DNA from 2 places in the Massilia sp. LjRoot122 genome. Region 2 is predicted to be linked to the other one. Evidence: riboswitches for the same ligand, from Rfam matches in the RefSeq annotation. Region 2 holds a riboswitch; the other holds the start of a gene.
The links. A riboswitch is a leader RNA that binds a small molecule or an ion and turns the genes downstream of it on or off. The one in region 2 is predicted to bind thiamine pyrophosphate.

Region 1: linked by a shared signal. The riboswitch ahead of ACSQ25_RS08195 (TonB-dependent siderophore receptor) and the one ahead of ACSQ25_RS21920 (D-amino acid dehydrogenase) in region 2 are both predicted to bind thiamine pyrophosphate.

The regions. Positions count from the first base shown of each region.
Region 1 is NZ_CAXUPB020000001.1:1,856,586-1,861,475, reverse strand. It holds gene ACSQ25_RS08205 (DUF535 family protein) at 1-382, shown strand, start outside; gene ACSQ25_RS08200 (CocE/NonD family hydrolase) at 484-2,067, shown strand; TPP riboswitch at 2,134-2,241, shown strand; gene ACSQ25_RS08195 (TonB-dependent siderophore receptor) at 2,331-4,460, shown strand; gene ACSQ25_RS08190 (HDOD domain-containing protein) at 4,498-4,890, opposite strand, start outside.
Region 2 is NZ_CAXUPB020000001.1:4,987,062-4,991,951, forward strand. It holds gene ACSQ25_RS21910 (bestrophin family protein) at 1-858, shown strand, start outside; gene ACSQ25_RS21915 (GlxA family transcriptional regulator) at 869-1,858, opposite strand; gene ACSQ25_RS21920 (D-amino acid dehydrogenase) at 1,892-3,253, opposite strand; TPP riboswitch at 3,215-3,321, opposite strand; gene ACSQ25_RS21925 (phasin family protein) at 3,563-4,228, shown strand; gene ACSQ25_RS21930 (hypothetical protein) at 4,344-4,865, shown strand; gene queC (7-cyano-7-deazaguanine synthase QueC) at 4,876-4,890, opposite strand, start outside.

The DNA.
Region 1 (4,890 bases), 3.1 Mb from region 2:
CAACTCGCCGAGCTTCTTCTGCTTCGCCGCGATGCAGGGCGTGGCCCAGGCGCTGGGCATCGACCAGGTGGCGGCCATCAAGTGCACCTCGCACGTCGCCTACAATCCCGTCGACGTCAAGCACTTCGAGAACGCCTATGACGGCTTCTGGAAGATCCTGGGCGGCGTCGAGATGCCGGGCCGCAGCTACCTGATCCGCCTGCCCTTCTACCTCAAGCCGTTGGCCGACATGCCGTCCAAGCACCGCAAGCGCGCCGCCCAGCGCCGCGAGTTCTGGCGCGCCATCGGCGACTCCACCCGCAGCACGATGCTGCGCCACATGGTGCCGGCAGCCAGCGCGCAGGCGCGCACGGCGACGGCGCCGGCCACGGCCGAAGCCTGATACCACGGTCCGGGAGCGGCGGATGCCGCGGTGAGAATTGGAGAGACATGGCGCCGGGGTCCCCTCCTATACTGGGCGCCCTGCCAACGCCTCCACACGCCATGACCCGCCTGCCGACTGCCTTTCTATCCGCGCTGTTGTCCGCCCTGCTGTTCTGCGCCCTGCCCGCCGCCCAGGCCACACCCCTGATACCCGAACCCGGCCCGCTTCCGGTCGGCCTCAAGGTGCTCAAGCAGTACGACCACGCGCGCGTCTACAAGACCCGTGTCTCGCTCACCACCGGCAAGCCGGCGAGCGGCGAACGGGCGCGTCCGATGCAGGTGCTGGTGTGGTACCCGGCCGTGCGCGCCGGACGGCCGCTCAGCTTCGGCGATTACCTCGCAACAAGTGTCACGGAATCCGGCTTCGACCTCTCCCCTGACGAGCTGAAGCGCCGCAGCGCACAGCAGCTCGCGCAGTTCGCCGGGGCGATCGGCAAGGAGGCCGTGCAGCGGGAGCTGGCGCAGCCGATGCTGGCAACGCTGGACGCGCCGGCACGGGGTGGCCGCTTCCCGGTGCTGATCTACGCGCCCAGCTTCAGCGCCAGCGCGGCCGAGAATGCCGACCTGTGCGAATACCTGGCCAGCCAGGGCTATATCGTGCTGTCCAGCGCCTCGCAGGGCGCACGTACGCGTGCGATGACGGACGATGTCGAAGGCCTGGAAACGCAGGCGGCCGACATCGCCTGGCTGATCGCCCAGGCCGCCGCGCTGCCGCAGGCGGACATGGAGCGCCTCGCGGTGGCGGGTTTCAGCTGGGGCGGCCTGGCCAATGTGCTGGCCGCCGCCCGCGACGACCGCATCAAGGCGCTGGTCAGCATCGACGGCTCGGTCCGCTATTTCCCCCAGTTCGTGGACGGCGGCAAGGCCGCGGTGCCCTACGTGACCCCGGCGCGCCTGCCGCTGCCGCTGCTCTACCTGGCCCAGCGCCCCCGCTCGATCGAGGCCCTGAACCGCAGCGAAAAGAGCACGGCCTTCAGCCTGCTGAACCGGATGAGCTACTCCGACGTGTTCGTGGCCACGATGCATCCGATGCTGCACCAGCACTTCGCGGCGGACGGGCTGCGCTTCGCCCGCGCCAGCGATTTCGCCGACTACGACCGGGACGAGGTCCGCGCCGCGCATGCTTGGATGGCGCGCTACGTGCATCGCTTCCTCGACGCCTACCTGAAAGGCGACAAGGCAGCGCAGGCCTTCCTGGCCAACCGGCCCGAGGCCAACGGCGCACCGAAGCGCATGATCACGATGGAAGCGAAACGCGGCAGCGGCCTGGCGCCGACCCACGAGAACTTCGCCGGCCAGCTGGCCGAACGCGGATTCGACCAGGCCTTCGAGCTCTACCAGGACATGCAGGCGCGCGGCGCCAGCTTCAAGCTCGGCCCGGACGCGATCAATTCCTGGGGCTACGAGCTGCTGCGCGACGGCATGCATGCCGAATCCATCGCCATCTTCAGCTTCGGCACCCGCCTCCTGCCCGAGGATGCGAACCTGTTCGACAGCCTGGGCGAAGCGCAGGAAGCGGCGGGCTACAAGGAAGATGCCGTGCGCAGCTACCGCCGTTCGCTGGAACTCAACCCGAAGAACAGCAACGCCGTGGCGCGCCTGAAGGTGCTGGACCTGAAAGTGTCCAGCCTGGCGCCCAAGTAAGCACAGGGCCGGCGGCCGCCGGCCCTTGCCACATTCACCACGCCCGCCCGGGTCCGTGGTACACTGCCGCCTCGCTAGGGGTCCTGGTGCGCGCAAGGTCGCGCTGCCGGGTGAGAGATACCCTTCGTACCTGATCTGGATAATGCCAGCGAAGGAAAGCGCAACGCAGTTCCCAATTTGTTTGCCCTTCCCCCACGTTGGCTCCGGCTTTTTCATCAAAAGCAGCGCGCCGCTTTGCCGTGGCGCGCGAAGACGAGCAAACCATGACTTTCAAGCTGAAGCACTCCGTTCTTGCCTGCGCCATCCTGCAGGCCTTCTCCCTTACCGCATCCGCACAGCAAACCGAAGGCGTCGCCTCGGTGGTGGTCACCGGCAGCCGCTGGGTCGCCAGCGACCGCGCCAGCATCGGTGGTTTCTCCGAGTCGCCGCTGCTCGACACCCCGGCCTCGATCACCGCCATCAACCGCACCCAGATGCTGGACCTGTCGATTCGCAACGTGAGCGACGCCGCGCGCTTCGACGCCTCGGTCGGCGATGCCTACAACGCGGTCGGCTATGCCGAGCAGTTCTCGATCCGCGGTTTCGCCCTCGACAACGCCAGCAGCTACCGCAAGGACGGCATCGCGATCCCCGCCGACACCCAGATCCCGCTGGAGAACAAGGAACGCATCGAAGTGCTGCGCGGCCTGGCCGGCCTGCAGGCCGGCGTCGCGGCGCCGGGCGGCATGGTCAACTTCGTCACCAAGCGCCCGACCAATGCGCCGCTGCGCTCGGCGCTGGTGGAAGTGAGCGAACGCGGCACCCTGCACGGCGCGATCGACCTGGGCGGCCGCTTCGACGACCGCCGTTTCGGCTACCGCATCAATGCCGCGGCCGAAGACATCAAATCCTATGTGCGCGGCGCCGACGGCGAGCGCCAGTTCGTGTCGGGCGCCTTCGACTGGCAGATCAGCCCGAACGCCCTACTGCAGCTGGACCTGGACCACCAGCACAAGTCGCAAATCACCGCGCCGGGCTACCAGCTGCTGCGCAACGAAGTCCTGCCGACCGGCATTTCGCCCAAGACCCTGCTGAACGACCAGCCCTGGACCAAGCCGGTCGAGACCGACAGCAGCAACCTGGGGCTGCGCTTCGAATACCGCCTCAATCCCGACTGGACCGCGACCGTCAACGCCAACAAGCACTGGTTCAAGCGCGACGACTACACCGCCTTCCCCTACGGCTGCAGCAACGAGGGCGACGGCTTCTATCCGGGCTACTGCTCGAACGGCGACTACGACGTCTACGATTACCAGAGCGTCGGCGAGCGCAAGACGCCGTGGGGCGCGCAGGCCATGCTGCAGGGCCGCTTCGCCACGGGCGCCGTGCGCCACCAGCTGACTGTCGGCGCGGCGATGTCGGAGCGCCACGACAGCTTCGGCACCTATGTCTACGACTACGCCGGCTACAGCAACATCTGGAACAAGCTGGTCGTCGATCCGGCGCCGGGCAATCCGCGCACCGGTCCGGTGATGGAGCGCCGCAACGACCGCGAAGGCGCGCTGTTCGTGCAGGACGTGGCCACGCTGTCGGAAGGCCTCACGCTGCACACCGGCCTGCGCTGGGTGAAGCTCAAGCGCGACGAACTGGCCGAGATCGAACAGGGCTGGGTGCACGCTGATGACAGCTTCGTGCTGCCGAGCGTGGCCCTGGTCTACAAGCCGGCGCGCGACTGGAGCGTCTACGGCTCGCTGAGCCACGGCCTGCAGCACGGCGGCATCGCCGAGATGGGCACCGCCAACGAAGACAGCGTGCTGCCGCCGAGCCGCTCGAAGCAGGTGGAGCTGGGCGTCAAGGGCATCGTCAACCAGGCCGTGATGCTGTCGGCCGCCGCCTTCGACATCCGCCAGGGCCTGGAGTACGTGAATGGCGCCAACCTGTTCGTGCGCGCCGGCCAGCAGCGCCACCGCGGCGTCGAACTGGCGGCCCAGGGCAAGCTCAATCCCGACCTGAACTACAGCCTGTCGGTGATGGCGCTCGACGCGGAGCAGACCGGCACCGGCGACGCCAGCGTGGAAGGCAAGCGCGTGACCAACGTGCCGGAATTGCGTTCGACCGCCTGGGTGGAGTATGCGGTGCCGGCAGTGGCCGGCCTGAAGCTCGACGCGACCTGGCAGTACTCGGGCAGCAAGGCCTTCGACCCGGCCAACCGCGCCATCGTCCCGGGCTACCACGTGGCCGCGCTGGGCGCCTCGTATGCACTGAAGGTGGGCGGCATGCACACCATCTTGCGCGCGCGCGTGGACAATGTGTTCGACAAGTTCTACTGGCGCGACGTGACGCAGTCGCTGGGCGGCTACCTGCTGCCGGGCGCACCGCGGACCTTCCGGGTGTCGGCGCAGTTCGACTTCTGACGCGCTTTGCCTGCCACGCTTGCCGTGGCAGGCGTCCTCAATCCGTCAGCTCGGCCAGCTTGCCCAGGCAGCGGCGCTGGAAGCCGTTCAATCCGTCGGTGACGAAGCTGTCGTCGTCTTCGATCACGCTGGCGTCGAGCAGCAGGCGCAGCTTGGCGATGCGGTCGCCCTGGGCCAGGGCCTGGGCCAGCTGCGGCCCGTCCGGGTCGCCCGCCCAGGCGATTGCCTCGACCACCTCGGCGGGGAAGTCCCAATGCCGGGCGATCACCGCCGACAGCTGGCGGCTGGCTGCGAACAGTTCGACCCCGAAGGTCCCCGAACCCGGCACCTTGCCGCCGCAGAGGCCCTCGGCCACCTGGAAGGCGACCTGCAGGCCCACGTTCTGCATCAGGCCGGCCAGGTAGGATTCGAACACGCCGGCGGACAGTCC
Region 2 (4,890 bases):
GCGCTGCTGGGAACCGCGGCGTCCTTCATCGTCGGATTCAAGAACGTCCAGAGCCATCACCGCACCGTCGAAGCGCAACAGATCTGGTCGTCGATCACGGCGTCCAGCCGTTATTGGGGCCTGATCAGCCGCGACTTCCCGGCCGACGACAACGCCGTCCGCGATCTGATTCCCAGGCACCTGGCCTGGCTCACCGCGGTCCGCTACCAGTTGCGCACTCCCCGTGTCTGGGAGGCGGCAGCCACCGCCCCGAATGCCGAATACCGGGAGCGCAGCTTCGTGGTGGCGGAACGCAGCATTCCGCTCGAGACCGAACTGGCCAAATACCTGCCGCCGGCTACCGTCGCGGAACTGCTGGCGGGCGGCGACATCCCTGCTGCGCTGATGTCCATGCAGAGCCGCGCCATCCGCGGTCTCTACCTCGCCCAAGGACTGCCGGTGCTGCATCACACCGAGATGCAGAAGACCCTCAAGGACCTGATCGACCAGCATGCGCGTGCGCAGCGGATCAAGAATTTCCCTTATCCGCGCCAGTACACCATCGTCAATTCATTGTTCGTGTGGCTGTTTGCCCTGCTGCTGCCCCTCGGGATGGTGCGCGAGTTCGCCCAGCTGCCCGCACCCGCCCTGCTGGAGGGCCAGATGGGCTGGTTCGCCGTGCCGTTCAGCGTCCTGGTCGCCTGGATGTACCTGGCGCTCGACCAGGTCGGCGAAAGTACCGAGAATCCCTTCGAAGGCGGCGCCAACGACGTCCCCATCACCCATATGTCGCGCGCGATCGAGCAGGAATTGCTGGCGCTGCTGGGATCGGCGCCCGACCGCAGCGCGCCGCCGTCCGACGGGCACATCCTTCTCTAGGCGCGCCCGCTCACACCTTTGCCAGCTGGCGCCGGTATTCCGAGGGTGTGAGGCCCAGGTTGCGCTGGAAGCTGACGCGCATCCGGTCTTCGTCGCCGAAACCGCATTGCAGGGCGATCTGGTCCAGCTTGCGCTGCGATTGTTCCAGCATCCGCCGCGCCGCTTCGACCCGGAACAGTTCGACCGCCTTGCCCGGCGAACGGCCGGTCCTGCTTTTGTAGACCCGGGAAAAATTGCGGGCGCTCATGCGCGCGCGTTCGGCCAGCAGCTCGACGCTCAGGTCGGCATTGTGGAGGTTGTCGAGGATCCAGGCATGCAGCACGTCAAAACCGGCGCTGTCGCGCGCCTGCGCCCGCAGCAGCTCGCTGTGCTGCGACTGTCCGCCGGGACGCTTCATGAACACCACCAGGTCGCGCGCCAGGTCCATGGCGACGGCCCTGCCGCAATCCTCCTCGACCAGGGCGAGCGCCAGGTCGATGCCCGCGGTCACGCCGGCCGAGGTCCAGACCCGGTCCTGGCGGATGAAGATGGCATCCCGGTCGACCGTGAGGGAGGCGAAGCGCTGCTCCAGCAGGTCCGACATGGCCCAGTGCGTGGCGGCGCGCCTGCCGTCCAGCAGTCCGGCTTCGGCCAGCAGAAAGGCGCCGGTGCATACCGATGCGGTGCGCCGCGCACGCGGCGCTGCCTGCCGCAGCCAGGCGATGCTCGCATCCAGCTGGTCCAGCAGGCCGGCGATCCCGGAGGATCCGGGCACGACGATGGTGTCGATGGCGCGCTGGTCGAATGCGGAGACCGGCAGCGTATCGATCACGACGCCTTCTTCCGTGCGCACCGGGCCGCCGTGCAGGCTCACCGTCTGCAATTCGTAGGGAAGCAGCTCACGCCCGCCCAGGTGGCGTTGCGCGGCCCAGAACACGGTCTGCGGACCGGTCAGGTCGAGCAGCCCCGTCCCGGGAAAGGCAAGGAACAGGATGAGCGGGGGCTGGCGGGTGGGTAGCATGGCGAAGGAGAATGCGGCATCGACCCCGGCATCTTACCGGATCGTGAAGGCGACCTGCACCTCCGGCTTGCGCCCCGAAATGATATCGGCCAGCGCCCGCCCGGAGCCGCAGGCCATGGTCCAGCCCAGCGTGCCGTGCCCGGTATTCAGGTACAGGTTCGGATACCGCGTCGCGCCGATGTAGGGGACGTTCGATGGCGTCAGGGGCCGCAGGCCAGCCCAGTAACGCGCACGCTCGTAAGCGCAGGCGCCGGGAAAGAGTTCGCGCACGCGCCGGGTAATCGCCTCGCAGCGCACCATGTTCAGCGCACGCGAATAGCCGTCAAGCTCGCAGGTTCCGGCGACGCGCAGGCGCGCTCCGAGCCGCGATAGCACCAGTTTGTGGCCGTCGTCGGTGAGCGACACCGTCGGCGCCGCGGCCGCGTCGATGACCGGATAGGTCGCCGAGTAGCCCTTGCCGGGATAGATCATCAGCCGGATGCCCAGCGGCGCCAGCAACGCGGGCGAAAAACTGCCGAGTGCGACGACGAAGGCGTCGGCATCCAGCACCCCGTGCCGGCCTTCGCCGTCGATGAGCTCCACGCCGCTGATCTTTCCCGCCTCGGCCAGCAGGCGCGTCACGCTCGTGTTGTAGCGGAAGCGGATGCCCGCGGCTTCGCCCCTGGCTGCCAGTTGCTTCGTGAAGGCGTGCACGTCGCCCGACTCGTCGCTGGCGGTAAAGTCGCCGCCCACCAGCCGGACACGCGCTCCCGCCAGCGCGGGTTCGATGCGCAGCACCTCATCGGCGTCGATCGTCATGCGCGGGCAGCCCAGTTCGCGCATCGCCGCCGCGGCGCGGCAGGCACGGTCGAACTCGCGCTGGTCGGTATACACATGCAGGATGCCGCGCGCCAGGTGATCGTAGTCGATCCCGGTCTCGGCCCGCAGGGCCTGCAGGCTGCGGCGGCTGTAATCGGCGATGGCGACGATCCGGCGCAGATTGGCGGCCACCCGCGCCGGCCGGCATTCGCGCACGAACTGCAGGCACCAGCGCCATTGCAGCGGATCGGCGCGCAGGCGGAACAGCAGCGGTGCGTCTTCGCGGCCGAGCGAGCGCAGGACCTTGAGCAGGCCGGCAGGGTTGGCCCAGGGCTCGGCATGCGACACCGAAATCTGGCAACCATTCGCAAAGCTCGTTTCCTGCGCCGGTCCCGGCTGGCGATCGAGCACGGTGACCTCATGCCCTGCCTGCCGCAAGTACCATGCGCAGGCGGTGCCGACCACGCCGGCTCCCAGCACAATGACTTTCATCGGATCCTTGTGTGCGTCTCGGGCGCCTGGGCAGGATCGGGCAAGGGAGTGGTTGGATGCGGCATGACCGGCATCGCCACGCTTCCCTTCGCTGGCATTATCCAGATCAGGTTCCGAGGGTATGTCTCACCCACGGCGCGCGTTCGCGCGGCGCAGGACCCCTAGCGTTTGCCCTTGTAGGGCGCAAGTATTCTATCTCGTTCCAAATGTGTCTGCGGAGAACGACGCGCAAATACTTCTGCCGATTCGTCCCGTGCGCGCCAAATGGGGCGCATAGTGTCCTGTGTTCGCTCGATGCTTTCCCGATCCTGCATCTTCGCAGCAATCCGCTGCCTCCCCCTCGACCCGCCCTTCTGCCGCTCCCGATCCATCGGGACCGTGCCCTCATGCGGCTCGACACCGACAAGGACTTCCATGTTCCCTTATTCCCCTTCCAGCAATCCCGCCCTCCGCTCCCATGTGGATTCCCAGCTCGCCTGGTTCAATGACCTGAACAAGACCCTGACAGGGTCCTTCCAGGCCGTGTGCGAAGCCAACCTCAAGCTCGGCCAGAGCATGATCGAAGAAACCATGAGCGCCAGCAAGCGCATGCTGTCGAGCGAGCGTCCTTTCGACGCCATGGGTGCGGCCGCGGCCCATGCCCAGCCGGCTTCCGACAAGCTGCGCGCCTACCAGCAGCATCTCTCGCGCCTGGCGGCCGAGGTCCACGTCGAACTGGCCCGCGTCGCCGAGCAGCACGGTCCGGAAACCTCGCGCACCGCCCACGCCCTGGCGGACGACGTGACGCGTGCCGCCACCGAAGAAAGCGCGCGCAGCATGCGCCAGCAGGAAGAAGTACTGAAGACCTTCCGCGATCCCTTCCAGCCGGCGGATGCGCAACGCGGCAACGGCGGTGGCAACGGCCATGCCCATGCCGCGGCGAACCTGCATGCCGAGCGCGCCAACGCGAGCGCCGGCAGCGGCGCCAGCATGCAGTTCGACGGACTTGCCGACAACGGTTCCGTGCAGGGCCACGTCCAGGGACCGGCCGTGCAGCCGGCCCCGCAGGCGGGCAACAAGCCGCCGCGCAAACCGGGCTGAGTGGGTACGACGAGGCGCTTGCCGGGGCGAAGCGCGCCGCTGTGAACTTCCGCGCATTTTCCGCCGCGCGGATCGGGCATGATGGCGGCATCGACACTCTGCCTCCATCGCTCCCATGACGCTTCCGGCAAAGACCCTCCTCGCAGCACTGTTCCTCCTGGCCGGCGCCGCAACTGCCATCCCAGCCTCGGCATGCCGGATATACACGCCGGAGGAAGCCGCCCGCAGGCAGCAGGAAGCTGTGGCCGAGACGAAGGCGCAGTTGCTGGCGCTGAAGGACGAGGCGGACCTGGTCTTCGTCGGGCGCATTGCCATGCTCACGTCCCAGGAAGAGACCCTGCCCTCAAGCTCGCCGATCCCCCACCTTGTGCAGGTCTACGGCGCCACCTTCGACCTGGTCGAGGACATCAAGGGAAAGTACGCGGCCCAGCAGGTGCTGAGCTTCACCAGGGACAAGACCCGGGTCGTCATCGGCTGCACGAGGGACATCCGCGACAGCCTGCCGCGCGCGAACGGCACCGGCGATATGTACCTGGTGTATGCCAGGGCCGGCAAGATCCTGCGGGCCAACCGCATGCCGGAGTGGGAACTGATGAACGGGCGCCAGGAAGCCGAGTTCCTGCGCACCGCGAAATAGGAAGGGCCGCTCAGGCGGCCTTGTT